DNA from 3 places in the Bacillus sp. KNSH39 genome. Region 3 is predicted to be linked to each of the others. Evidence: a T-box and tRNA genes for the amino acid it is inferred to sense, from the RefSeq annotation. Region 3 holds a T-box; the other regions hold tRNA genes.

Region 1 (5,625 bases), 710 kb from region 3:
TCGATATTGAAAAACAAAGTGGAAATGATGTTTTACAAGTAAATGATGCAACCATCGGCTATGATGAAAACCCTATAATTGAACATGTAACTATGCGCTTAACTCGCGGAGATAGTGTTGCTTTAGTTGGTCCAAACGGAATTGGGAAATCCACATTGTTAAAATCCATTGTGAATAAGTTACCACTATTAAATGGTGATGTTTCTTTCGGATCAAATGTATCTGTTGGTTATTATGATCAAGAACAAGCAAACTTAACATCTTCTAAACGGGTTTTAAATGAACTATGGGATGAATATCCACTGCAACCGGAAAAAGAAATCCGTACTATACTTGGGAATTTTTTATTCACAGGAGATGATGTACTGAAACCAGTATCTTCCCTTAGTGGTGGACAAAAAGCTCGATTAGCTCTTGCAAAACTTATGATGCAAAAGTCAAATTTGTTAATTCTAGATGAGCCTACGAACCACCTTGATTTAAATAGTAAAGAGATTTTGGAGAATGCTTTAATTGATTACCCAGGGACTCTTCTATTCGTCTCACATGACCGCTACTTTATTAACCGTGTAACAACGACTGTGGTTGAGTTATCAACAGAAGGTGCACAGGAATATTTAGGGGATTACGATTACTACGTTGAAAAGAAAAATGAAATGATTGAACGTGCAGAACTTGAACAGCAAGAAAGTGACGTTCCTGTTCAAAAGGTGATTGCACAAGAGAAATTAAATTATTTAGAAGAAAAAGAGCGTAAAAAACTAGAGCGTCAACGCACTAGAAAAATTGAAGAGCTAGAACAAAGTATAGTGGAATTAGAAGAAGAAATTGCTACGTTAGAAGATCAACTTTGCTTACCAGAAATATATGCAGATTATGAAAAAGCTAGTGAAATTACAACTAAAAAGCAAACGCTACAAGAACAACTTGAAACTTGTATGGCAGAATGGGAAGAGCTGCATGTATAAGCATATTTAAATAAGGAAGATGTCTCATAAGTCAGGACTTTTGACTATGTGACATCTTTTTTTATTACTTAAACAATTTTTTGAATATATCTATCGTAACTTAGAATATACTAACGATTTTTTAAATATATCTATTGTAACCCTATATATATTAACAATTCGACACGAAATATCGTTTTAACGACAAAGATTGACAATATTAGCATCTTCTATAATGGGGAGATGTTTCAAAATGTTTTTCGGGGATATCTTCTTGCTTTTTATTTCCCGAAAAAGAACAAATTCAAAGGTCTGACATCAACCTATTTATCCACAAGTTTATACACATATCCACCTTTATAAAATAAACATCAAAATAACTTTTCCACATTATCCACAGTCAATAAAAAAGTTATCAACATTTTATATACACAATAAAACCCACATTATCAACAGATAATATGGGTTTTATCCACAACCTGTGGTTAATTATGTGTATAACTATGCTTCAATATCTAATCCTGGATTTGCATTTAAGGCTAATGTTGCACGCTTACCTTGTTCATAAGCAATTGTCCCTGCCGCTGCAATCATCGCTGCATTATCTGTGCATAAAGATAGCGGCGGAATAATTAATTCAATGTTTTCTTTTTGTGCAAATTCCTCTTCTAATCGCGCACGAAGTCCTTTATTAGCAGCTACTCCACCAGCAAGAAGTAATTGCTTTACATTATAAGCTTCTGCTGCACGAGCTGCTTTCGTTACAAGTACATCTATTACACTTTCTTGGAAACTTGCTGCTAAATCTTCTGGTGCAATTTCTATACCGCGCTGTTTTGCGTTATGCACAGTGTTGATAACTGCTGATTTCAATCCACTAAAGCTAAAATCATACGAATCCGGTTCTAGCCATGCACGAGGCAAATCAATTGTCGGTTCTCCTTCATGTGCAAGGCGATCAATATGAGGACCACCTGGATATGGCATAGATAACGTACGAGCTACTTTATCATATGCTTCTCCAGCTGCATCGTCTCGTGTTTCACCAATTACTTCGAATGAACCATGTTCTTTCATATAAACAAGTTCTGTATGCCCACCAGATACAACAAGTGATAATAACGGGAATTGAACTTCTTTTACTAAACGGTTCGCATAAATATGACCAGCAATATGATGAACACCGACTAACGGAATATCATGTGCAAACGCTACTGCCTTCGCTGCATTTACTCCAATTAGAAGTGCTCCTACTAAACCAGGACCTTCTGTTACAGCAATTGCATCAATATCATCAAATGTGATATTTGCTTCCTTTAAAGCTTCTTCTAACACAACTGTAATTTCTTCTACATGATGACGGGATGCAATCTCTGGTACAACGCCGCCAAAACGCTTATGACTTTCAATTTGTGATGCAACGACATTCGCAATAATTTCCGTTCCATTTTTAACAACTGCTACTGCTGTTTCATCACAACTTGTTTCAATACCAAGTATAATCGTATTTTTTTCCATTATATATTCACCCACATTACGAGACCATCTTCCTGATTGTCTGCATAGTATCGTTTACGAATCCCACCATTTTGAAATCCGTATTTTCTGTATAACTGCTTTGCTACTTCATTTGATACACGTACTTCAAGTGTCATTGTTTTTACCCCTAGTTCTTTCGCTTCAGAAATAACTGCTTTCAATAGGGCATCTCCTAACTTTTGACCTCGGTATTCTGGCAAAATAGCTATATTTGTTATATGTGATTCATCAATAATTATCCACAATCCACAATACCCGACTACACGACCATCTTTTTCTAACACAATATAATGTGCATGTTCATTCATCGTTAATTCACGGTGAAAGGCATCTGCAGTCCAAGGAGTTGAAAAAGACGCTTCTTCAATAGCTACAATTTGAGCAATATCATCAAGCTCCATCTTTCTAAATATCATATCCATCTTCTGCAAGCTCCTACTTGTTTTGACTTTCTAACCACTTTGTTTCAGCTTCAGCTAAACGAAGATAGCTTGGAACAAACGTATGCACATCTTGTTCTTCTTTTTGTAATCCTAAGAATGCTAGCTCACTTGGTCTTGGGTTATTTTTAGTAAATGGAGCGAATACAGCTTGATCACCTAAATGTTCTATAATTGTTTCTTTATGCAATTTAACATCGTTACCGATAAATAAAACAGGCTGTCCTTTATCTTTTAACATTTGCAACCAGTCTACAATAAGAATAATTCGGTCTTCTTCTATTGAAGTTAACTGCTCTCCTTCATATGTATATAACCCAGTATAAATTTGCCCACGTCTTCCATCAAATAAAGGACAAATTAACCCGTTAAAGTTAGCACCGTTTGCAGCTACTACCTCTAAACTTGATACACCTACAATTGGTATTTGAAGTGACCAAGCTAATGTTTTCGCCGCTGTCACGCCTATACGAACACCTGTATAGGATCCAGGTCCAGCAGCTACAACGATTTTAGTTAATTCCTTCGGTTTTACACCGCATTCTTTTAACAGTTTCTCTACAGCTGGCATAAGACGTACAGAATGGTTTTTTGTTAAATTTGTAATGATTTCCCCAATTACGTTTTCTTCCTCAATAAGGGATACACCCATTACGTAATTTGAAGTATCAATTGCTAGTACTTTCATCTTGTAATAGCTCCTCACATAATCTAATATAGCGATCTCCAATTGGCTCGAGTATAATTTTTCTTGTGTCATCTCCAGCATGGAATAAACTAATTTGTAACTTTTCATTCGGTAAATATGCTTCTATTAAATGAGCCCATTCTACTACCGTAATTCCTTCACCGTAGAAATATTCATCAAAGCCTAAGTCCTCTTCACTTTCTGCTAAGCGATACACGTCCATATGATATAGCGGTAATCTTCCTTTATATTCTTTAATGATATTAAAGGTAGGACTATTTACAACTCTTTTCACTCCAAGACCTTTTGCTAGTCCCTTTGTAAAAGTCGTCTTACCAGCTCCAAGATCTCCTTCTAAAATAATTACGTCTTGTGCCTCTACGAGCTCACCTAGTTTTTCTGATAACCTTTGTGTTTCCTCAGAAGATTTTGTTGTTACTTCATATTTACTCACAGACTTCACCTACTTTACTCACAATGTTCTCTGCTCTTTATTATACAGGTTTTGAATATATAAAAAAGTCCTTAGGAGTTGTCCTAAGGATAGTTTGACTGTCTTTATTAGTTTTTTGTTAAAACAAATAAAAAAATACGAAACAACTTGTTTCGTTCTTTTCTTTATATGAAATGGCGGTCCCGACCGGGGTCGAACCGGCGATCTCCTGCGTGACAGGCAGGCATGTTAACCACTACACCACGGGACCATTTGGTTGCGGGGACAGGATTTGAACCTGCGACCTTCGGGTTATGAGCCCGACGAGCTACCGTGCTGCTCCACCCCGCGACAATATAAATAGCTTGGCGACGTCCTACTCTCACAGGGACAAGGTCCCAACTACCATCGGCGCTAGAGAGCTTAACTTCCGTGTTCGGTATGGGAACGGGTGTGACCTCTCTGCCATCATCACCAAACTATTGAAGGTATATTCCTTCAAAACTAGATAACATTTGCTACATATTATATGGTTAAGTCCTCGATCTATTAGTATTCGTCAGCTCCACATGTCACCATGCTTCCACCTCGAACCTATCAACCTGATCATCTTTCAGGGATCTTACTAGCTTACGCTATGGGAAATCTCATCTTGAGGGGGGCTTCATGCTTAGATGCTTTCAGCACTTATCCCTTCCGCACATAGCTACCCAGCTATGCCCTTGGCAGAACAACTGGTACACCAGCGGTGCGTCCATCCCGGTCCTCTCGTACTAAGGACAGCTCCTCTCAAATTTCCTACGCCCACGACGGATAGGGACCGAACTGTCTCACGACGTTCTGAACCCAGCTCGCGTACCGCTTTAATGGGCGAACAGCCCAACCCTTGGGACCGACTACAGCCCCAGGATGCGATGAGCCGACATCGAGGTGCCAAACCTCCCCGTCGATGTGGACTCTTGGGGGAGATAAGCCTGTTATCCCCGGGGTAGCTTTTATCCGTTGAGCGATGGCCCTTCCATGCGGAACCACCGGATCACTAAGCCCGACTTTCGTCCCTGCTCGACTTGTAGGTCTCGCAGTCAAGCTCCCTTATGCCTTTGCACTCTACGAATGATTTCCAACCATTCTGAGGGAACCTTTGGGCGCCTCCGTTACACTTTAGGAGGCGACCGCCCCAGTCAAACTGCCCACCTGACACTGTCTCCCGGGTCGATAAGACCCGTAGGTTAGAATTTCAATACAGTCAGGGCGGTATCCCACCAGCGCCTCCACCGAAGCTAGCGCTCCGGTTTCAATGGCTCCCGCCTATCCTGTACAAACTGTACCAAAATTCAATATCAGGCTACAGTAAAGCTCCACGGGGTCTTTCCGTCCTGTCGCGGGTAACCTGCATCTTCACAGGTACTATAATTTCACCGAGTCTCTGGTTGAGACAGTGCCCAAATCGTTACACCTTTCGTGCGGGTCGGAACTTACCCGACAAGGAATTTCGCTACCTTAGGACCGTTATAGTTACGGCCGCCGTTTACTGGGGCTTCAGTTCAGAGCTTCGCTTACGCTAACCCCTCTCCTTAA
Region 2 (5,625 bases), 520 kb from region 3:
TCGCATCATATTTCTTCATTATTCTTTCCAAAAATGCATATCTGCATTCTCTCGCAGCAACCTGTGCATTCATTCCGTATTGCTGTTGATATTGTGATACATTAATCCTTATCGTTTCACAAATAATTCCCAGTTCTTCACAAAGGCCCTGCACAAACTGTAAATCCTCATAAGATTCATCACCTCTAAACATATGATCCACATGAGCAACTACAATTTCCAACTGTTTTTCCGCTCTTTTTTCTAATAAATAATATAAAAGCGCTAACGAGTCAGGACCACCAGAAACTCCCACAACAATTGTTGAATCATTCTTTAATACATCATGCTGCTTTACAAAGTCATCTACTTTTTCAACAAATGTATCTTTCAACTTCGCAATCACCTTTCATTAAACAAGAACAGCAACCTTAGTCACCTTGTCTACAATGGTACAACTTTTACAAACATTGTGCAAAAAAAAGATATACAAAAATTACATTTTTATCTTACATCCTCCGTGTATATTCACAAAATTAATAACATTACCTTTTCCCACAAAAAAACCTAGGTATTCACCTAGGTTTTTAAAATCAAATTATAGATAAACATTCCACTTATATTTTACTGCGCCTGCATTCCTACAATCGGAATCGTAGCCCACTTCGGCATATTTTTCTTCACTTTTGCCACTACAATAGTCATATCATCATTTATATAACCATCACAAGAGCGAATCACTTCTTCCATAATGATATCAGCAATTTCTTGCGGGTCTTCGGTTTGCAATTCTTTAATTTTTCGTTTCATCCACAATTCATGATTCTCCACATGCTGTGCTCCTTCAAAAATCCCATCGCTCATCATAATAAGAATATCGCCCGTTTTTAATTGTTCACCCACCACATCAACTTCAACATCTTCGATGATTCCCATCGGCAAATTACTCGCTTCAATTTTCAAAATATTATTTGCGCGTTTAACAAAACTCGGCGTCGATCCAATCTTTAAAAACCTTGCACTCGCATCCCGCAAATCTACCATAGCTAAATCTAATGTCGTAAACATTTCTTCTGTCGTTCTCAAAGAAAGAATTGAATTGATAGACTTAATTGCTATTTCTTCATCAATGCCTGATTGGAGTATTTTTTGTAATAATTTCACCGTTTCCTTACTTTCCATATGAGCTCTTTGCCCATTACCCATACCATCACTAATCGCAAGTGCATATTTACCAACACTTAAATCCATCATCGCATAAGAGTCACCCGAAACAAATCCACCGCCTTTTGCAGCTGTAGCCAATCCTGTATCAAGAGAATACGTCTTCGCCGAACCAAATGATATTAAACTATGGCCATTTGGATAAGAAGACTTTTCTTCATGTTTAACGACAATATTTTCTTTAAGGATATCTGAAAGCATCGGTGCAACTAACTTTTCACACTCACCATGTTCATTAGATGCAACTGGAATTAACATTTCAATATCAATACTTCCTCTATCTAAACAATAAATATCAACATGCTCTACTTCGACACCAAAATCTCGGAACGCTTGCATAATCTGTTCTTCCTGCACTTGATGATTTTCACGCTCTCGTTGTATCTCCTTAGCAAAATCCTCCATAACCTTTGATACACCTAATAGTTGCTCCGCTACTATTCTACGATTTTCCTTCATTTGTTTTCGTAATTTTTGTCCCTCATAGAAGTGATCTAATTCACCGGCTACTAAATCCGTCACTTTTTTCCCTCTCACACAATGCTTGTCCCACTCACGAACTAATTTACGATTATGTTGCAGGGTTCCTTCTTCCGTTTCATTCATTATTTGTTTCATATAATCGTACGTTTTATCAAAATTCACTACCCAGCATTGATCCTTTTTAAAGCATGTTTGACATGTTTTCGCAGTAATTGTACTCAAAAACAAATCTGCTTCTGTCTCTTTATCTTCTTCCTCTACATACCCATATACAGAAAAGCTATTAGATAAAGCAGCAAATACATTTGCAAATTGGTTGATTTTATTTGCTGTAACATCACGCATCCTTCTTAAATATTGTTGTTGATCTTGCGAATGCTCTTGTGTACCTGGCATAAATTTAGCAATACGATCCAAAACAAGCTTCGGTGTTAATAAGAAGATAACAATCGCTACACCTGACTCAATTAAAGTTGTTACAATATTTGTCTGTTTGTCTACATATAATGTAATTAAGCTTGTCCCAATTAATAAACCTAAACTAACACCTAAACGCTTTCCTTCTTTTAACAATCCACCAAGCAATCCAGAAAAAGCAAGAAGGCTAAGCTGAGACAAGCTAGACACATTTGCTAAACTTAATATTAGTCCTGTTACAACCCCCACTGTAGACCCTGTGGCAGCACCCGCAATAAATGCAAATACTAGCACTAAATACCTTGTAAAAATATGTTGAATAGAAGCATCATATACAAACCAATCTGTTGTACCCGTTAAAACAGATGCTAGTAATATAATCAAACAAACAATTTCTTCCGTCTCTAATGCCTGTTGTTTTCCTTTCCTTTCCACTAAAAGTGGGACACTTTGTAAAAATATCATAGTTAATACAAAACTAAGCCCAGCCTCAATGGTACTAACGAGTAAATCGTACATGGTGACAGTTTGTTGTGCAAAATATACAACAACTAAGTGTGCGGTTAATGCGGAGATAAATACTTGAAATGGAACAAGTCCAACAGTTTTACGTGTAAATCGACTAAAGAAGATATTATAAATGAAGAAGGTAAAGATAGATGCAAAGGTAAAAAACAAATTATCTATCGATACTGAAAGAGCTCCTCCCATTAGAGCTAAAAATGCTAGCGGCATCTTATCCCGCTTCATAACATAAACAGCAGCAAAAAATGGCAGTGCAAACGGTAAAATATTTGTTAATATATATGCTCGTCCCAAAAGAAAACCAATAACAACAATAATAAATCCCCATCTAAAGAAAACTTGCTCAAATTTCATTCGCAACTTACTCGTCCACTTTATTCCATCAAGCTGACTCTCATTCATTGCCAATGCACTTGTATTCATAGTATTCCTTCCTGCTTTAGGCATATTTTTAACACCACCTGCATAGTTTAATTACTGTCATTATAAAAGATGATTGTTGGTTTTTTTGTCAAAACAACAGTTTTCACTTTTATAATCGTTCGACTTTTTATTCGAAATAACTCTACAGATATACAGGGTATGTAAGTTATTTTCGATATTTTAATTAAACATTCAGAAAATATAGGGTGATTTTGTAGAAGTGTTGTATATCTTAATTTATTTAACAAAAAAAGATCATGCAAATTTGCATGATCTTTTTAGATGACCCGTACGGGATTCGAACCCGTGTTACCGCCGTGAAAGGGCGGTGTCTTAACCACTTGACCAACGGGCCGTTAAATTAAATATAGCGGCGGAGGGGATCGAACCCCCGACCTCACGGGTATGAACCGTACGCTCTAGCCAGCTGAGCTACACCGCCATGTCGTCTTATTTAACGGACAATTAGTATCTTACATCAGATACTAATTAAAGTCAATACATCTCAAAAACTTTTTTGAAAATATTTTTTACATATAAAAAAGCACCCTGAGACATTACTCTGGGTACCTCTCTATATGTTAAAAACTAAACGTCCTTATTATCCGCGACGCGCGCCACGGCCACCACGTTTAGACTCTGTGTTACGCTTTAAAGAAGTTAAACGATCTTCGCTATCTTTTAAGAAGCGTGCCATCTTTTGCTCAAATGTTTCTTTCGGAGCTCGGTCGTTACCGCCACCGCGATTATCTCTGTTGAAAGAGCGATTATTACGTTGTGGACGTCCAGAACGTTGTTGATCACCACCGCGTTGGTATTCACCACGTGGACGATCTCCTTCTGTTTTTTCACGTTCTTTCGCTTTTTTGATAGATAAACCAATCTTTCCATCTTTTTCAACATTAATAACTTTTACTTCTACTTGGTCGCCCACTTTTAAGTGATCGTTAATATCTTTTACATAGTTATCAGCAACTTCACTAATATGAACAAGACCCGTTAAGCCCTCTGGCAGCTCCACAAAAGCCCCAAAATTTGTAATACCTGTTACTTTACCCTGTAACTTGCTGCCTACCTCGATTGACATAAAAAAAATGCTCCTCCTTAGTGGTTAAAAAGTCAAATTTTACTTTATTATATATAATCCTAAAATATAGTGTCAATAAGACATACTCTACTTAGAAACAGGAAAAATTATCTCCCCTTTACCAGAGAAGAAATAATCCCTTCTAGCAATCTTTAATACGTACTCTTCATCATTTAACTTTTGAACTTCGTCTTTTAGACTTTTTTCTTTATTCGTTAATGAATCCAGTTCTTTTTTCATGTCCTTAACTTTTGCTTCTTTTGCTTTAATGGAACTGTTTTGTTGATAAAACGTTACACTAATACTCGCAATAATTGTAAAAGTAAAGACAAGAAAAACCGCTAAACGGCGATAAAGTCGCTTCCTGTTCTCATCCGTTTGTATTATATGCTCTTTAACAGGATTTGGACTCTGTTTTTCGATTGTTCTTTGTCTCAGTTCCCTCATTTCCGAGGTCCCCCTAACTTCTTTTTTATATGCTCCCATAGTTGGAAGATATGTCCCTTCAATTTTGCTATATATTGCAGGAACCCTATATGTTTCACTATAAAAAGTTTAACACGATTAGGGAGAAGTTTCCATATGAGCGAAGCAATAAATCGAACAGGCCAGAAAAAAACTTTCCATATGAAAAGTAATATCCAAATCACCATTTTCCATAACACATGTCCAATTGAAAGCAGTATACGAAATAAGAATAATATAAATGCAATAAATAGCTGCGCTATAATAATAACAGGTTTTATCATGAGTAGCTGTATAATTCGAACAAAAAAATATGTTGTTTGCATAAAAATATAGATGAGAAAATTTAACAGCTTCATGTATAGTGCCTTCAATAAGCTTTGATATGCCGCAAAACCACATAATAATGCCAAAAACACATATATACGTAGCTCAGCTTCATTTACGAGAAGCAATACATAAAAGACGAATAATGCTTGGACAATCCAAAATAATATATCATGTATAAATACAAGCCAACGTTTACGTTCTTGGCGCTTTAAAAAACGTTGATATGTATCTAAAGACGCTCCAATCCAAGCACCCATTCCAATCATTGAAAGCATTGTATACAACTGAATTGTTAAGCTCATTTAAACAACTTACTAAAGAAACCTTTAGTTTTTTCCCCTTGATTTTCATCAATATACAGCATCTCATTAACTTTCCCTTTAATCGACACAATACCTTTTTCCACATCTAAATTTTTCATTTGTAAATTTTGACCACGAATCGTTAAAAAACCCATTACGGTCTCTAGTAAAAACTCTTCGCTATCAAAACTCTCTACCTGCTTCACACCGGTAATATCAATTATACGCCTGCCACGCATAATAATGTCATGCTCTACAGAAACATTTTGTTGATTAGAAGACGTAGGTGAGTAACCATTATTCACGTAAATCCCCCCATAGGTTTTTACTAGCTAATAGTAATGTATGAGGGGATACATGATTTTAGAACAAGCCTTCTTCCGCTTTTAC
Region 3 (5,625 bases):
GGCCAATTCTTTTAGTTTCGTGTCAATTTGTTGAATTGGTTTCACCAGTTTACCAGAGAACCACCATGCAAGAATAATTGCAACGACAATACAAATAACAAGTGATAGAAAGACTGCATATTCAATTCCTAGTGAAGATTGATCAATTTGTTCAATAGATTGTTCACGTAATTTAGCTTGTTCATTACTGTAATTTGTGAAGTCACCAATTACTTTATAGACCGTTCCGTTTTCTGAAGAAGCTACTTGTAAAGCTTCTTCCCATTTTTGTTCTTTTGCAAGAGTGAATACTTTTTCTTCAACGAACTTTCTCCAAGTAGACCCTAATTCCATTGTACTTTTTACGGACGAAGAAAGATTTGGATTAGAAAGAAGTTTATCTTTTGAATCCTCAAGACGTTTACTCATCTCATTAAACTTGTCTAATTCGACTTGATCATGTTGTAGTAAATAACCTCTTAAAGCAGAGAGCTGTACTTGATAAGCGTCTCCACGCTCTTTCAATTCTGTTGCCAGTGGAGAAATTTCTTTTTGTAATGTTTCAGCTTTACGAGATTGGTCGATAGCAAAAAATAAAATAAATGCTAAGGCGACACCAAATAAAGCGCAAATCGTTCCCATCATGAACATAAGTTTTTTTCTGATACTTACAAAATTCATATAATTAAAAGCCTCCTTTGTGAAATCTTAGTATTAGAATTAATAAATGTAAAAAATTGAAAGAAAGCTTTACTCCAGCTGGAATAAAGCTTTCTTATTTCCTTTAGGAATTATAGCAGACGGAATGAGAGATAGAAAGAGATATTTTAAAGTGAAAAAAGAGAGACTGTAAAACTTTCATTCCTATACCTTTGAGCTCGTGTCATTTTCACTTTAAGCGTTTGTTTTGAAATGAGAGACGAGAACTTCAAGTTCTTGTACGATTGTTTTCATTTCAGATGATTTGTTAGCCACGATACTCATTTTGTTTACTTGATCACCAGCCGAATGCGCTGTTTGTGATGTTTCTGCAGCAACTTCGTTTGAAATAGAAGCGATATTATTTAAAGCTGCGTTCATTTCTTCAGAGCTTGCAGCCATCTCTTCAGCAGTTGCAGACATTTCTTGCATTTGTGTAGAGACTTTGTTAATGTGGTTAACAATTTCTGAGAATGAAGATCCGGCGGTACGAATAACCGTAATTCCTTCAGAAGCTTCTGCTTGACCTTGTGTCATCATATCATTTGCTATTTTTGTATCAGCTTGAATTTGATGAAGTAAATGGTTAATGTCAGTTGCGGCTAGTTGAGATTGTTCAGCAAGTTTTCGAACTTCATCGGCAACAACAGCGAATCCTTTGCCGTGTTCACCAGCACGAGCTGCTTCAATAGAAGCATTTAAAGCGAGCAAATTTGTTTGCTCAGCGATATTCGAAATAGATTGAAGTGCAGTATCAATATGGTTTGTATGTGTAATGAGTCGCTCAACTACTTGTGATGTAGCGTTAACAGCTTCGTTAATTGTATGCATTTGTGTAATAGATTTCTCAATGACTTTATTCCCATCATCTGCTTTTTCTGAAGTTGTGACAGCTAAACTAGTAACAGAAGAGGCGGACTCAGCGATACGCTGAACACTCGTTGCCATGTCATCCATTGCGGTTGAACTTTCTTCAATGCTAGAAACTTGTGAACGAATATTGTGTTCAAGAGCATTCATAGTTTCTTGGATTCTTGCGGTATTTTCCATAGAAGCGGTTGTTTCGATAAATACATTTTCGGAAGCTTCTTTTACACTTGTTGATGTTTGTTGAACTTGTTTTATTATATGCTGTAAGTTAGTGAGCATTTGATTAAAGGAATTTGCAATGTCACCAATTTCATCTTTACTTGTTACGTGTAATCTAGCCGTTAAATCTCCGTCTTGAGAAGCTAATTCTTTTAACTTCTCATCAATTTGTCGAATTGGTTTAACGAGTTTACCAGAGAACCACCATGCTAATAAGATAGACGTTAATGTACATGTAATAAGTGAGAAGAAAATAATATATTGAATAAGTGATGAAGAAGACTCGACATCAGCAATTAATGCGTCACGTTTCTCATTCTCTTCATTTGTATATTTATTAAAACGACCTAAAAGATCATTTACATAATCTGTTTGTGATAAAGCAATTTTGGATGCTTCGTCCCATTTTCCTTCACGCGCAAGAGGTAGTACCTCATTATCTATGACGCTACGCCATTTTCCACCCATTAAAATAGCTTCTTTCATTCCTTCTGGGAGCTTCTTGTCACTTGTTACTTTCTCTCTAGTATCAGCTAATTTTTTCCCTTCTCGATTGAACTTATCTAATCCTTTTTGATCATGTGATAGCAAATATTCTTGTAAACCAGCAACTTGTGCTTGGAACCAATCGCCACGTTCTTTTAAAATCGTCGCTCTTTTTGATACATCATTTTTTAACGTTTCGATTTCACTTGCTTGATTCATGGCGAATGAAAGAATAACAATAAGAGCAATACTAAATAAAGAAGAAATGCTTAAGAGTGTGAACAGTAGTTTTTTTCGAATACTAACATATTTCATCGTTACCCCTACCCTCATTTAAACTGTTTATTATGATTTATAGATATTTAAAACAAAATTAATAAAAACATTATTATGAAGTTATTAATCTGTTCAATGAAAATTATAGCAGATAATGGAAGGAGTCAGATTAGTATTAGAAAAAGTTCTTAAAATGTATACATTTGCATATCATAAAATTCATAAATAAATATTAGAAATGCTATTGAAATTTGAAATGACATCATGTATACTTCTAATTAGTTGATAACGATTATCAGTATCAACTAAAAACATTACTCTTCGTTATGTTGGTCATACCCCTTTTTGACGACGTAAGTCAGAGACGAAATGTTGAAATATCTTGTGTCCTATTCTACAGAATTATGGTAATCTCCAACCTCAACTTATATGCGTGAGCATGCAAAAAGGATCCTATCCGTGAAGGGATCCTTTTTTGCATGCTGTCGCAATTATTGTATATAGACCAGGGATACGTTCTTCGATTCCTTCTGGTGCAGTAGAAGGAAAGACCCATCTTTGATGAGATCCATGTTCTTCAACTAGTTTTTCGATTTTAAAACGTTCTTCCGCAAGTGTTGTAATGATTTCTCCTAGCGTCCAGCGACGGATGGTTGTTTTAGGTAGCGATTCTTTCTGTGCTTCTGTAAGAAGGATGCTATAAGCAACATCATCTTCAATTAATTCTTCATCGAAATAATTTCCATTGGCCTTAAATGATGGGTGGTCGACTCCTAATAATTTTGTGTAAACAGGATGATAGTCACGAAGTATAAGCATTCCATCTCGCTTAAGTAAAGTAGCAATTTTTTGAAAGAGTGGTTTTAAATCTAGAAAGTAATGGAGTACACCAAGTTCCAGCAATACGATATCAAATGATTCGGAGAGCTGCACATTTAATACATCAGAAACGACATACTGGATAGAGACACCTGCTGCGTCCGCAAGTTCATTTGCATATTTTGCATTACTTGCTGAAATATCAACAACTGTTACGTCAGAGCCTAAAAGAGCGAGAGCAACACCTTTATTTCCTTTTGAGCCGAGTAAGTTAATAATACGTTTTCCTTTTGGAGATTGTATGTAAGGTAAATAATGTGCTACTTCGCGTGTGGGATCTTCCATAATTTTTTTTGCATAATCCTCTGGCGCCCCATGGCGATTCGTCCAAGCTTCATAAGCAGCTGTATTCCAGCTTTTTTCATTTATAGTGCTTAGTTGTTTTTGGTTCAATGTTATCACTCCTTTTGTGAACGTATAGGTATTCGGCGGGAGGGTGGGATTTCCTTTTCGTTCTGGATAAAAGTTTGATTTTTCTGTGATTAAGTCGTACAATACTTGTTATACGTAAAAGCGTTGAAAAGGAAAAGTAGGATGAACACATTCTTTCCAGAGAGCTTCGGTAGCTGAGAAGAAGCAAGAATATTCATTTGAACAATGGCCTTTGAGCTTCGTCCTGAACTTATCAAATGATAATAGTAGGCGGCGACGAGAGTTGGTACTCGTTATCAAAACCACAGTATAAGAGCATAGAGCTCCGTACTTGTTAAGGCTAATTATGTGAGTAATTGGCGAAATAAGGTGGTACCGCGACTGTTTATACAGCCCCGCCCTTATCTTTTTTAAGATAGGGGTGGGGCTTTTTATATTTTAAAGGAGGAATGTAAGATGAGTATTTTTATTGGGGGCGCTTGGCCGTATGCGAATGGTTCATTACATCTTGGCCATATTGCGAGTTTATTACCTGGAGATATTTTAGCACGTTATTACCGGTCCAAAGGTGAGAATGTGTTGTATGTTTCGGGAAGTGATTGTAATGGAACACCGATTGCAATTAGAGCAAAACAAGAAGGTGTGACAGCGAAGGAAATTGCTGATCAGTATCATGAAGAGTTCCAGCGATGTTTTCGTAGCCTTGGTTTTACTTATGATTGCTATACACGTACAGATAGTGAGCACCATCATGAAACGGTTCAAAATGTTTTTTTACGTTTATTAGAAGAAGGACATATTTATAAAAAAATAGTGGAACAAGCGTATTGTGAAACGTGTACGCAGTTTTTACCGGATCGTTATGTAGAAGGAATATGTCCACATTGCCATGAAGCAGCAAGAGGAGATCAATGCGATGCGTGTTCTGCTATTTTAGATCCACTCGATTTGTTAGAAAAGAAATGTAAGTTATGTGGTAGTACACCATCCGTACAGGAAACAGAGCATTTCTATTTCGCATTGCATACATTTCAGGAGCAAATTAAAAGGGCTGTAGAAATTGCCAAGCAAACAGGGACATGGCGCGACAATGCGATTCAACTAACAGAGAGATATGTAAAGGAAGGATTACTAGATAGGGCCGTATCACGTGATTTACCAATTGGGGTACCAATTCCAGTAGAAGGGTATGAAGATAAGAAAATTTACGTATGGATTGAAGCAGTGACAGGCTATTATTCAGCGAGTAAACATTGGGCTGAAGAAACAGGGAAAGATGATCAAGAGTTTTGGGATAGCGAAGCGAAAACATATTATGTGCACGGAAAGGATAATATTCCGTTTCATTCCGTCATTTGGCCAGCGGTATTACTTGGAATAGGGGAGGAAGCAATCCCGCGTCATATCGTTTCGAATGAATATTTAACAGTTGAAAAAAGAAAATTATCTACAAGTAAAAATTGGGCAGTATGGGTGCCTGACATATTAGAAAGCTATGATCCAGATTCTATTCGTTACTTTTTAACCGTCAACGCACCAGAAAATCGCGATACTGATTTTTCATGGCGGGAATTTATTTACAGTCATAATAGTGAATTATTAGGTGCATACGGGAACTTTGTGAACCGGACATTAAAGTTTATCGAAAAATATTATGGTGGTATCGTGCCGAAGGGGAGTATTGAGGTAGAGCTGAAAGATAAAGTAGAAGGATTATATAAGCGTGTAGGAGAGGCGATTGAGCAAACTAAATTTAAGGTGGCGCTAGAAACAATATTTGATGCAGTACGTTTTGCAAATAAATACTTTGATGAAAAGCAGCCTTGGAAACAAAGAGAAGATGAT

Evidence for each region. A T-box is a leader RNA that pairs with one kind of tRNA and senses whether it is charged. The one in region 3 lies ahead of metG (methionine--tRNA ligase), so its partner is inferred to be a tRNA-Met.
Region 1: it has a tRNA-Met gene. The T-box ahead of metG (methionine--tRNA ligase) is inferred to sense a tRNA for this amino acid. The anticodon was not compared.
Region 2: it has a tRNA-Met gene. The T-box ahead of metG (methionine--tRNA ligase) is inferred to sense a tRNA for this amino acid. The anticodon was not compared.

Annotation. Positions count from the first base shown of each region.
Region 1 is NZ_JBQXYO010000001.1:4,108,894-4,114,518, reverse strand. It holds gene ACUL40_RS21175 (ABC-F family ATP-binding cassette domain-containing protein) at 1-968, shown strand, start outside; gene tsaD (tRNA (adenosine(37)-N6)-threonylcarbamoyltransferase complex transferase subunit TsaD) at 1,449-2,465, opposite strand; gene rimI (ribosomal protein S18-alanine N-acetyltransferase) at 2,465-2,908, opposite strand; gene tsaB (tRNA (adenosine(37)-N6)-threonylcarbamoyltransferase complex dimerization subunit type 1 TsaB) at 2,922-3,614, opposite strand; gene tsaE (tRNA (adenosine(37)-N6)-threonylcarbamoyltransferase complex ATPase subunit type 1 TsaE) at 3,595-4,068, opposite strand; tRNA gene ACUL40_RS21150 (tRNA-Asp) at 4,243-4,318, opposite strand; tRNA gene ACUL40_RS21145 (tRNA-Met) at 4,322-4,398, opposite strand; rRNA gene rrf (5S ribosomal RNA) at 4,411-4,526, opposite strand; rRNA gene ACUL40_RS21135 (23S ribosomal RNA) at 4,577-5,625, opposite strand, start outside.
Region 2 is NZ_JBQXYO010000001.1:3,920,566-3,926,190, reverse strand. It holds gene tilS (tRNA lysidine(34) synthetase TilS) at 1-373, opposite strand, end outside; gene spoIIE (stage II sporulation protein E) at 604-3,075, opposite strand; tRNA gene ACUL40_RS20025 (tRNA-Glu) at 3,335-3,406, opposite strand; tRNA gene ACUL40_RS20020 (tRNA-Met) at 3,420-3,493, opposite strand; gene ACUL40_RS20015 (S1 domain-containing RNA-binding protein) at 3,653-4,138, opposite strand; gene divIC (cell division protein DivIC) at 4,226-4,585, opposite strand; gene yabQ (spore cortex biosynthesis protein YabQ) at 4,582-5,235, opposite strand; gene yabP (sporulation protein YabP) at 5,232-5,540, opposite strand; gene ACUL40_RS19995 (RNA-binding S4 domain-containing protein) at 5,599-5,625, opposite strand, start outside.
Region 3 is NZ_JBQXYO010000001.1:3,398,977-3,404,601, reverse strand. It holds gene ACUL40_RS17520 (methyl-accepting chemotaxis protein) at 1-660, opposite strand, end outside; gene ACUL40_RS17515 (methyl-accepting chemotaxis protein) at 874-2,568, opposite strand; gene ACUL40_RS17510 (class I SAM-dependent methyltransferase) at 2,983-3,801, opposite strand; T-box leader at 3,916-4,186, shown strand; gene metG (methionine--tRNA ligase) at 4,237-5,625, shown strand, end outside.